Regions from separate parts of the Nitrospira sp. Ecomares 2.1 genome, predicted to be linked through region 1. Evidence: riboswitches for the same ligand, from Rfam matches in the RefSeq annotation. Region 1 holds a riboswitch; the other holds the start of a gene.
What was found. Region 1 has a riboswitch for cyclic di-GMP ahead of ACWHYD_RS08695 (sigma-70 family RNA polymerase sigma factor). Riboswitches for the same ligand answer to the same signal wherever they lie in the genome.
Positions count from the first base shown of each region.

Region 1 (5,748 bases):
GGCCCTGATGGCCTCAATTTTGACGGTTGGTGGGCTTAACCGGACTCGTGAAATTACGGCGATGCGCAGTTGCGGGTTAAGTTTTTATCAAATTGCCATTCCCTTTTTTGTTTTTGGTGCGCTCGTGAGTGTCGTGGGTCTGAGTTTGACGGCTGTGTTGATTCCTCTGGCCAATATCAAAGCCGAATATGTCCAATCGGTCCTGATTCAAAATAAACCAGAGCCCCTCTCACTCACTCCGGAAGGTTTGTGGCTCAGGGTGGGACGAAATCACCTTTTGCGTATTGATTCGGTGACAGAGGATGGACATCGTTTGAATGGTATTCACCAGTACACACTCGATGATCGCTTCAATCTCAAGGGAATTCTTGAAGGGGAATGGGCAACATTTGTCGATGAGGAATGGGTGATTGAGCATGTGATTCAACGAACATTTCAGGAAGAAGAACGCATGCAAGTGAATGGCATGCCACGGCAGGTGTTGCGCCTCTCTCTCACGCCTGATGATTTTCAGAATTGGCTATCTCAGTCTCCAGAGCACATGTCGTTGTATGAATTGCATGATTATATTCAGAGAGTAATTGAAGATGGCCATAGTCCTCATCGTTTTTTAACTGATTATTGGGCTCGTTTTGCGTACTCCATCGTTCCTCTGGTGATGACATTGCTAGGGATCTCGGTGAGTCTTCGAGGAAGTGGTGTGCGTGGGGTGGGAGTGGCGAAAGGGCTTGGGCAAACTCTGGCAATTGGATTTTTCTTCTGGGCCGCACATTCCGTGGGTATTGTTTTAGGACGCAATGGAGCGGTGTTACCGATCATTGGTAGTTGGATTGCCACAGCCATGTTTTTGGTCATCGGAATTAACCTTTTTTTGAAGCTAAAATGAGGGAATCGCGATTGCCTTGAAGATTGCTCCGACAAATGTGTGATTGAAAATTTCGTCTTTGTTTGCTGGCACCATTAGTGTTTGTTCCTGATGCTGTGCAATGTATGAATTTGTCAATTTCCCTCATGAACACGCAAGGTTTTTTCTTAACTCCCCCTGTCTTGAATCCGATAACACTTGCACAGAGACAGAGCTTGAAGGGTAGAGGAGGCCCCAATGCTTTCAGGCAGACAGTGGATCGGAAATTTCAAAAACTCACCACTTACATAAGGTTGTGATTATCGGATAACAAATTCAACAGGTGACAAGGGCAAACTATCCGTGAGGGTAGGGCGCAAAGCCAAGAAACCCTGAGAGCGTGGTTGTTTTAGGGTTCGTCTGGTTACCGAACTGTGTTGGTAGGTCCATGCGTTCGTTCATGCGCCCATTCCCTGGAATTGGGCGCTTTTTTTTGGTCACAAGGAAAGGCCGAAATATGGACGATGACGCGCAACATTTCACAGAGCCAGCACTTGGCATCAAAGAGCTCGACTCGTCTTGCCTTGGCTCAGTTAGTCAGGACAAACCAGAAAATGGAGAAGCGCAGGACCGGCTTGATCAGGAACATGTTACTCGGATTTTATTGGAGTTTCTCCCGATCATTCGCCGGATGGCTGGAGTTATGGCGTTCAAGAATCCCTTTTCCCTGGATGTCGAGGATTTGACGAGCGCCGGGGCAATGGGTTTGTTGTCCGCGTTAAAGCGCTATGATCCAACACGGGATATCAAATTTAGAACATTTGCCGAATATCGCATCCGTGGCATGATGTTAGATGAAATTCGGGCAATGGATTGGGTTCCTCGGTCTGTTCGATCCCGTCGAGATCAAGTGCGACAAATTGTTGAAGAACATCTTCAGAAAAACGGGACGCCACCGACTTCACAGGAATTGGCTGCGCTATTGGGCGTTCCCATTGATGAAATAGAGGGAGTGGGAGGGTGTGATCCTCGTCTAATTAGTCTGGACGAGCCGGTTGGGCAAGGAGAAGATGAATGTACGCTTCGTGATGTTTTGCCGGATGTTAACCATCTTGACCCTTTTGTGGCCTGTGCGGACGCAGAAATGAAGGCGGCATTATCAGCGGCCCTTGAGACATTATCGGCACGCCAGCAAGAAGTACTTCAGTCCTATTATCACACCGGATTAACGATGAAGGAAATTGGTCACCAAATGGGGCTTACCGAATCTGGCGTCTGTCGGGTGCATTCCGGTGCACTCCGACATTTACGCATAGAGTTGAAACGTATTGAGGATGGGGGACGCAGTCCGACTCGGCCTAAGAATTTGCGAAAAACGCGTGCAGGCAATGACTAGTTAAATGGTGTGCTTATTAAAGAATTCGTGTCCGCCAATTTGGGCCACTTTTCGGTTGACCTGAGCCCAATGGGGGGTCTTGACCAGTTTGGGATTATAAAACAGCACAGCCCCATCCACTACCTTCCGACCGTCTTGCACAAGCCTCCAGGCTAATAAACTTTCTTGCATTTTTCGATTCGTTTGATCAAATTTCACTTCGTTTGGATTCCGCCCGATCCATGGCTCAAACTGTTTGGCACGAAGAACCGTGCCCTTGACCGTGCCATCGCTGTGGTATTTGTGAGTCATCCGGTTCCGAATGACGGCCGCAACGCCTAACTTTCCAGCAAAACTTTCCCCACGGGCTTCCAGGTAGATTGTTAGGGCGGCTAATGTATCGTCGCTGTGGGTGGAATCCTTCGTCTGGGTCATTTCTAGCGGCAATGATGAGCCAGGCGAAGAAGACGAAAGAACCAAAGCGATATCAGCCGAATTTACGTGAGTAGGGGAGACCGGGATTAAGCATAAAAAGAAGGTTTCTAGGCCAATGATGAGGATAAAAGGCAAAAGTCTTTTGTTTTGTTTCATTTTATCCCTTTTTTAGTGGTGATGGGTTTAAATTGTTTGCGCGTTGTTTTTTTAATAAAGGAGCTAAGTTCAATGTAATGCTTTTTGGATAAAATCTTTCGCAAGGTATATGCCATTGAAGTTTTAGATTGTTCAATGGCTCGTTTCTATGGGAGTCTTGTATTGTAGTGGGGAGTTTGGTGTTAGGCCTTTTGGATTTTTATAAATTACAAGTGGCCTTCCCTACAGCATTATGTCGTGGTTCCGGGACATCATAGACAAGGGGAAACGGTTTTTTTTTAAATAGGCATTGGAAACAGGGAGATTTCGGGATTCTCCTACTGATTAAAAATCCGACAATCTTAAAATTGGGTAATTGAATCAGCGGAAAATGGGGTGAACAACCTGGGAATCTATCGAGAATGCTGCATATTCCAAGATTTTAGTGAGGGAGGAGATCATGAGGGCTTTGTCGGCGAGCAAAAGAGCATGGGAACTGATGGTGTGTTTCGGCGTGGGAGTAATTCTTCTGGTTACGTTGCCGCATTCCAATGGTTGGGCTCAGTCAGACCAAATTCCTATCTTGACTAGTAAGCCTCTCGCGCATGCTAAAGTGTTTTTGAGTGCCGGAGATTACCGGCGAGCGGTGGAGGCTTGCCAAAAAAATATTGACCGCAACCCCTCGGTTGAAGCGTATGTTTATTTGGCCTACGTATATCAGGCAATTGATGGTTATTTAGGATCATTAGCGAAGCAGGAGGATTATGTGAAAGTAGAGCAGTTAGCTTTGAATTTGACCGCACGGGACATTCTTGATCTCATTGATCCGCCAAATGTCATGCCTCGTATGGCGCAAGAGCTTATTCATGAAGGTATTCGACAACAATTTGACGTGACAGCAGCGATGGCCAATCGGTTGAGTCGGACACAGACGGAAGAATTATGGGCACAACAAACCCGGTGGCGCGAATTGAATCCTGATTCATGGTGGACCGGCACACCGGATGAATGGCAGTGGTGAATTCGGTTCCTGTCATTTCTGCGAGTGTTAGAGATCCCTCAAATCATAGGGGGTAGCCCTCATTGCTAGCTAAGCCTGTATGAATGAGTTGACAGTCCGACAAGAGCGGTTTTAGGATGCCATCAGAGCTGGGCATTTTGTCGTATTTATCCAAGGAGGCAGTCAGTGTCTGATTTAGTGGCCAAAGCGGATGCAACGAATTGGGATGGGGAAGTGCTGAAATCTTCAGAGGTGGTCATGGTGGATTTCTGGGCGGTCTGGTGTGGACCCTGTCAAATGGTGGCCCCAATCGTCGATGAGCTCGCACAGGAGTATCAAGGCAAGCTTAAAGTCATGAAGCTCAACACCGATGATGCCCCCGAAGTTGCGGGACAATACCAAATCATGAGCATTCCCAGTATCCTCTTTTTTAAGGGTGGCCAAGTTGTCGAAAAAATTGTTGGAGCAAGACCAAAGCAACAATTTAAACAAATCATTGACTCGCTCCTGGCTCAATCTACTTCCCCTGCCTGATCAGTGGGGCCGATGACTCGGTGTTATGCTGACCGAGCTGCGTATTTCCAATTTTGCTCTCATTGATCAACTTCATCTGGAGCTCCCGCCTGGATTTCTTGTCCTGACGGGGGAGACCGGAGCTGGAAAATCTCTCCTCATTGATGCCCTGGTATTACTTACCGGCGGGCGAGCCTCTGCAGAGCATATTCGGTTTGGTGCTGACGAAGCCCTGTTAGAAGCCTGTTTTATTCTTCCCGCGACACATCATCTCACGATCAGGTTACAACGGGACGGATACCTCCTGCCGGATCAACAGGACCTTATCGTTCGTCGGTTGTTGTCGCGGTCAGGAAAGAACCGCAATTTCCTCAATGGGCAACTGGCCCCTCTTCAAACGATTCAAGACATTGGTTCCCAGTTGGTAGATATCCATGGCCAACATGACCAGCAATCACTGCTTTCCGCTAAGACCCAGCTCAAATTGCTGGATGCATTTGGAAATCTTGAGGATGTCGTAGGTCGCTATCAACAGATGCATCGTGAATGGTTTGAGAAAAAGGCGGCTCTAGATGAATACGTAGAGAAGATACGGGATCAAGCCAATAGGCAGGATATCCTTCAATACCAATATGACGAGTTGGTCAAGATGCAGTTGCAGTCTGGAGAAGAAGAGTCTCTAAGCCAGGAATACCATCGATTGAAACATAGCGGTCGATTAGGAGAGTTATCGAATCAAGCTTTTACTGCGTTACATGAAGGAGAACGATCTGTTCTGGATCACCTGGGTGAGGTGACTGAGCGGGTACAAGAACTTGCGAAAATAGATGCGCAAGGTGAACCATGGGTCCCATTGTTGGAAGCAGCGACCGTGGCGTTGCGGGAGGTGACGGATAATCTTCGAGATTATCGGAATCAGATAGAGTATGACCCGGAGCGAATGGATCTGATTGATAGTCGGTTGGCCGGTCTTCAGCGGCTTAAAAAGAAATATGGAAAGCCGATCGAAGATTTAGTGGAACTTACCACTATCCTGAAGCAAGACTTGGCGTTACTCCAAAATGGAGAAGAGCAAGTGGCGCATTTGCAAGCAGAAGTGACCAGTCGATATGAATCGATGAAGGCCTCGGCTGAAGAATTATCGGCCAGGCGGAAAACAGTTGCGAAGCATTTGGTCAAGGAGATCAAGCAGGAATTAGCGGCTCTGAAAATGTCGACAATGGAGGTGCAGGTTAATATTGAGATGGCCAATGGAGATACCGGAATTGGTTTGACAGGAATGGATCGTGTTGAGATGCTCCTGGCTCCCAACCCGGGAGAACCGCTCATGCCATTGGGCCGAATTGCATCGGGTGGAGAATTGTCTCGAATCATGTTGGCCTTAAAAACCGTGTTTGCGGAGAATGATCAGACTCCCGTCGTTATTTTCGATGAAATTGACAGTGG
Region 1 covers NZ_OZ224219.1:1,997,924-2,003,671, forward strand. Annotated here, with positions in the region: gene lptG (LPS export ABC transporter permease LptG) at 1-886, shown strand, start outside; cyclic di-GMP riboswitch class I at 1,186-1,276, shown strand; gene ACWHYD_RS08695 (sigma-70 family RNA polymerase sigma factor) at 1,362-2,240, shown strand; gene ACWHYD_RS08700 (cell wall hydrolase) at 2,241-2,810, opposite strand; gene ACWHYD_RS08705 (hypothetical protein) at 3,250-3,810, shown strand; gene trxA (thioredoxin) at 3,976-4,323, shown strand; gene recN (DNA repair protein RecN) at 4,349-5,748, shown strand, end outside.

Region 2 (5,748 bases), 1.7 Mb from region 1:
GAGAAATGCTCACGCGTCCGTCGTTTATCTGTTGGGAAGCTAAATACGCCCTACCCCGGTCACAGCATTCAAGATCGAATGAATAGGAAGACAATGCCATAATAGCCCAAGCGCTCGCATCGGGCCTGGCCTCTTCCCCGGAGTGGTAGGGAAATCCCCCGTTTGGAAGTTGAATAGATCGCAAGAGTTCAAGAGAATGAAGAAAGGGTCCTTGACTCATTGAGGATAATAAGAAACAAAAAAACGTTAAATAAAAAACGATCTCTCATGTTGTTCGGTTTAAACAGGCAGAACTTTAAAAAATTCCGATCCCGATTTAGCCCTGTCCCCCCTTCGTCATCCCCGCTCTGTAGTTAGCGGAGATCCATCAGAAAAGCCACAAAGATGGTTACCCGCTTGAAAATGTCGGGGAGGACGAGGACAGGGGTAGTGGGGAAATCGGGACGGCGGCATGATATGGGAAAATCCCATGCCTTCAGAACGTGATGGTGTGTGGTGTCTTGGATTCTATAGCACCAGATCGGCACAAAATAATTTCGAACTTCTTGTCAATCAAAGCCTGGCAATTCGTCGCTGTTGGAACAATCGGATTAGACCTATTAGTATATCCCTGAAATACTTGATGGACTTTTAACGAACGTTATCTCATCTTCGTGGGGAGAAAATACTCCATCAGCCTGGATTTCCTTCCCGGTAACCACATGCCGTGCCAAATAAATAATGCACCAGGCAGTCAATAGTCCCCCGAATACATCGATCAGGTGATGTCCACCATGGATAAGCACGCCTGGGAGGACGAAAAGATTGATGAGAACTATTATAGGAAGCAACCAGCGGGAGGTGCGTGCGGAATACATAGCCAAAACGGCCATGATCGTGTGATACGAGGGAAAAGCCACCAGGCCTTCCATGTCCCTTGGAGAAATAAATTTAGGGCCTTCAGCCCCTAGGCGCAATAATTCGACACCATAGGATGAGCCAACAAGTGGTCTTGCCGTCTGCTCAATTGTGCCGGAAATGTCATAGAGCACGCTTGGGCCAAAGGCCGGGAACAGTGCCCAAAAGGCAAGCGTCACCAGACCTGAAGCGGTTATTGAAAGGATAAAAACATGGAGTTCTTTTTGTTTTCCTCCAAATCCTAAAATAATAAACAGTAAAGCCATTTGCGGTATTGAAGATAAATAGGCATAGCGCGTCAATTCATTTAATAATGGATGTTGACCAGCAAATTGAACAATGTCGGGCCATGAATACCCAATCCAAGAATCGATCTGAGCCAGAAAGGGATCAATGGGTTCTCGCCAAAGCGGGAGTAACAGATAACCGAAAACCGATAGCACAATTGTAAACAGAAGAAGCAACCCGGTGGCCATAAGCGTCATAGCGATTCGCTCACTACGCCCGCTTGAACGGTAGAACAGTCCCACTGTAATCATGAAAATTCCCAAGGCGAAAAAGAGGCTATAGGAAAACCAATCGAAACCAATGTTGCGCACAATAACCATACCAAGATCGAAGATAGCCAACACAAGTATGGTATTGCGTAAAAAACGCTCGACTGGCCATAGGAAAGGTTTTGTAAGTGGGAAAGTCCCCACTCTCATTATGTACATCCTCGCATTCGAATGGAGTCACTATAGTTGTGGGCAGGTACGGACCGCACCGTTAAATAGTGTCTATAATGCTTTGCATGATTTGACGAACGTGTCCCGATCGACTTGAAAATCCCCATCATCAACCGGAGTGTTATCGTGGAATTGTAATTCACCTGGTGAAGAGCGTGACGGCAAAAATTGGTGCTTATATCAATTGTATTCCTCCCTGTAGGTGTGGCACCGGTATTTGAGCTAAAAGCTGTGGAGATGGCGGGAAGGCGGATATACGAAAACAAATTCAACTGATCAACCAAACGGTCTAATTGAGTGGTTATAGTTCGGTTAAGAAAAGGCATCGGAAATGGTTAGATTGGTTCAGAATGGACCACCTTGCGAGGCGTCTTGAAAAATGGTTCAGACCAAGTTCTTTTCGGAATTTTTCCTTAATATCTTGAGATCGTGTGTCCGAGGTTTTTCTAAAGAAAAATTAGTAAATTAGGGGGTGAGCATAAAAGTTCAAATTTACTAACCCAGCTCCTATTATAATCCTGCGTCAATGTTGTTGACTGACTTACTGGAGTTCACCGCCAAAACAGGCTTCGCACAGAGAAATATACAGTGTATTCTTAGCCATCATCAGCGACATTCCCTCGTCATTATCATATTCCATCTGCCCTCCACGGATTTCTCCTCCTTTTTCCTTGTCGGTAGTTAGCAGAAATCTCTCCGAGGAACCTAAAAGTTTGATGCCTGATTGAAAATGTCGGCCCTGACACGGGAAGAGTGAGGGTAGTGGTATTTCGTCAGTCGGTTGGCTGTGTGCATTGCACTCCGACCATATAGCTCACGCCTGCTATCATCCCACGTCAAGTCTGCAGAGGTACGGTCGGGGACGGTCTGACCCGACATCCGAATTACCTTCACATCACGTCTTCGACGGACGTTCCGAACAATTTTGATCTCCTTCGTTAACAAAGGGGGGCAACACATCGTACCGCCTCACAATATGAAACATATTCAATGAAAAACATGAGCAAGTTTTTCCTGAAGTGGTCGATAATGAAGCATGAAAACGAAGAGACACAAAATACGGAATAGAAAATTTTCATGGATTTACGAGCATTTGTTCATGACCATGAAACATGGATTCGGTCGGGTGCCCCTTCCCGATAAGGGCGAACACGTCGTAAGACGTGGGCGCAAAGCCACGGGTCAGGGTTGGTCCCTGATAGCCGGGTTGCCGAAGGCACGGAGAGCCAAGGGGCAGCGTCTGCGTCAGAATTTTCCGGGCAGTCTGGCGTAACGAAAGTATTTACCTTCGCCCGTTAAGGAGATGCGCTATGGTTAACCAAGTAATGCGTTTCGTGAATGATGATGAGGGAGCCACCGCTATTGAGTATGGCTTGTTGGCCGCATTAATTGCCGCAGTGATTGTCACGGCCGTGACTGCTGTAGGGACTGCCCTCAGTGGTACCTTTACTACGATTTCCACGAGTGTTGCGGCTCCAAGCTAAGGGAGAACTCCTTCCCGCAGGGGTGCTTAGAAGTGCCGTTCCCTGTGGCATCTCATAGGGGCGGTACTTCCGCGGGAAGCCCATTTTGAAAGGTGGCGAAGTCTTGAGAGGTGGCGAGAAGGTCAGTAAAGGATAGGGAGGCCAGCATCATGCAGACAATTCTCCTGAATTATTGGCATCACTGGGTAAAGAACCTCCTTGTTGATGAAGAAGGTGCCACGGCGATTGAATACGCACTTTTGGCTTCGCTCATCGGGGCCACGGCGTTAAGTGCTCAAGCTGCCTTGGGAACCGCCGTTGGGAACATGTATACGCAAGTCATGGGTGTCATCGCGGGTGCGTTGGGTAGTTAGCGGGATACTGATAAAGTCTGTTCTCAGTGGTGTTGGAGGGGTAACCACCTTAAAAAATTTCGCTCAAGTCTTTCAACCGACGCATTTAGATGTCTTAGCGTCTTCGCATTGTTCTTCTATACCATGGTTCGTACCTTATTCCGGACTTGTGCCGTATCCGATCCATCTCTAACGGTAGTGTTAGTGGAATTTGAAGGTATGGCCTGATCGCTACCCTCCAAACCTGGTCTTCCGCCGGTTTCACGGACAGGTTAAAGAAGAGTTTTGGACTTGCTTCGTTTCCGTAGACACTCACCCTAGTTTTGCCATCTGCTGCTCCTACGCTGTTGGGCTGATATTTCCCAGGTGCTGATGACGTCTCGCCCGATTATAACACACCTCAATATAATCAAATATTTCTGCTCCCGCGGCTTCACGGGGTTTAAAGATGTGGCGACGTATTTTCTCCTTCTTCAGGGTCCCAAAGAAGGACTCGACCGCCGCGTTATGATAACCGTTTCCTCTGCGACTCATGCTGGGGAGCAAGCCATGCGTCTGGCAGAACCGATTCCATTCATCGCTGCTGAACGGCGATCCCTGATCCGAGTGGATAATCACGTCATGCTCGGGCTTGCGTCGCCACACGGCCATCAGTAAGGCGTCCAGCACGATCTCCTGAGCCAAGGTGGACTTCATCGACCAGCCGATGATCCGGCGTGAGTAGAGATCCATCACCACCGCCAGATACAGCCACCCTTCGTCGGTTCGAATAGAGGTGATGTCGGTCGCCCACGCACGATCCGGCCGGTCTATCGCAAACTGTTGCTGCAATCGAGTCGGTGCCGTAACCGCAGGCTTGGGGTAGCGGATACCTGGCTGCTTGTAGCCGCGCTGGGCGCGTATCTTGTGACGCTTCATGATCTTGGCAATCCGGTTCTTGCCCACCCGCTCACCCACTTCACGCAGATCGCAGAGCATGCGGGGCGCCCCATAGGTACGGCCACTCGCCTCATGCGACTCGCGGATTAGACCCAACCGGCGGTCATCGTCTTGCGCCCGCTGGGACGGGGGGCGCTCCACCCACGCGTCATACCCACTGCGCGATATATCTAACAGGCGACACATCGGCTGCACCGCCTACCGGTCCTGATGCTGCAAGATGAAGGCGTACCTCACGCCGGGTTTTTCGCAAAGTACGCGGCCGCTTTTTTTAGGAGGTCACGCTCTTCCTGTGCACGGCTGAGTTCCGCCTTCAGCTTCAGGTTCTCGCGCCGAACCTCTTTGAGCTCCGCCTCATATCGATCGGTGGCGTTGGGGCTATAGACTTTCACCCACTTGTACAGACTTTGTCCTGAAATCCCCAATCGCTTCGCCACATCACCTACCGCGTACCCCCGCTCGATAACTTGCTTGACCGCCTCTTCTTTGAACTCATCCGCAAAACGCCCCTTCGTCATACCGTATCCTCCCATGCTTTAAATTAACGTATAGGAGTGTCTACCGATTTGGAGGAAGTCCAGAGGCTTTTTCGATGTGTCCGCAAAATCAGGGGAAGACCAACCATTTAGATAGCCAAATGGAAACAAGGAGACATGAGTGGGCACCGAAGCAAACAAGTACAAAAGCTGCGACGATCCTAGCGCGGCTCGACGGCGGTAGAGTTTGCCCTCATTCTGCCGATTCTTGCGTCACTTGCATTTGGAGCGATCGATTTTGGGCGCATGTTGTGGTTTAAGGAGGTTCTGGTGAATGCGACCCGCGTGGGAGCGCGCCAGGAGACAATATTTTATTCGGGCAACGGCCAGGCAGAAATTGAAGCAGCCATCACGGCTTCTCTTGCTACGGGAGGAGTGGATCCATCAGGGCTCTCGGTGGTGGTCAATGGGGTCGGAAGCCCATAGGGACCGCCGTTAAATGTGGTGTCTACCATCCCTTGGAATTATTTTGTCATCGATAAACTCATCCCTGCGATTTCGACTCCAAACCTACAAGCCTCTGTGACCATGATGATGGAATAAGAAAAGGTGGAAAATGTCTTGTCCAAATCTTCAATGTGACGGAGAAACAAATATGTGGAAAAAACAACGATGGTCCCTTGTCTCACCGTTTTTGAACCAACGGGGCATTTATGGCGGTCGCAATGAGTATCATGGCCGGCGTGTCGATTGATGTCGGACAGGCTTTACTCACACAAAATGAATTGCACAATGCCTCGGATGCCTCCGCGCTGGACGCTGCGAGGCAATTGGGTGTGACATACCTTTCCTTGCCCATCGCTCCGCAGCAGGACATGGGTCGGGCACTCAC
Region 2 covers NZ_OZ224219.1:3,676,795-3,682,542, reverse strand. Annotated here, with positions in the region: gene ACWHYD_RS16280 (hypothetical protein) at 1-220, opposite strand, end outside; gene ACWHYD_RS16275 (phosphatase PAP2 family protein) at 600-1,604, opposite strand; cyclic di-GMP riboswitch class I at 2,760-2,840, shown strand; gene ACWHYD_RS16270 (Flp family type IVb pilin) at 2,936-3,109, shown strand; gene ACWHYD_RS16265 (Flp family type IVb pilin) at 3,259-3,462, shown strand; partial or broken gene ACWHYD_RS16260 (IS3 family transposase) at 3,781-4,898, opposite strand; partial or broken gene ACWHYD_RS16255 (TadE family protein) at 5,097-5,342, shown strand; gene ACWHYD_RS16250 (TadG family pilus assembly protein) at 5,570-5,748, shown strand, end outside.
Region 2: it holds a riboswitch for cyclic di-GMP, as region 1 does, so the genes downstream of both, ACWHYD_RS16270 (Flp family type IVb pilin) here and ACWHYD_RS08695 (sigma-70 family RNA polymerase sigma factor) in region 1, are expected to answer to the same signal.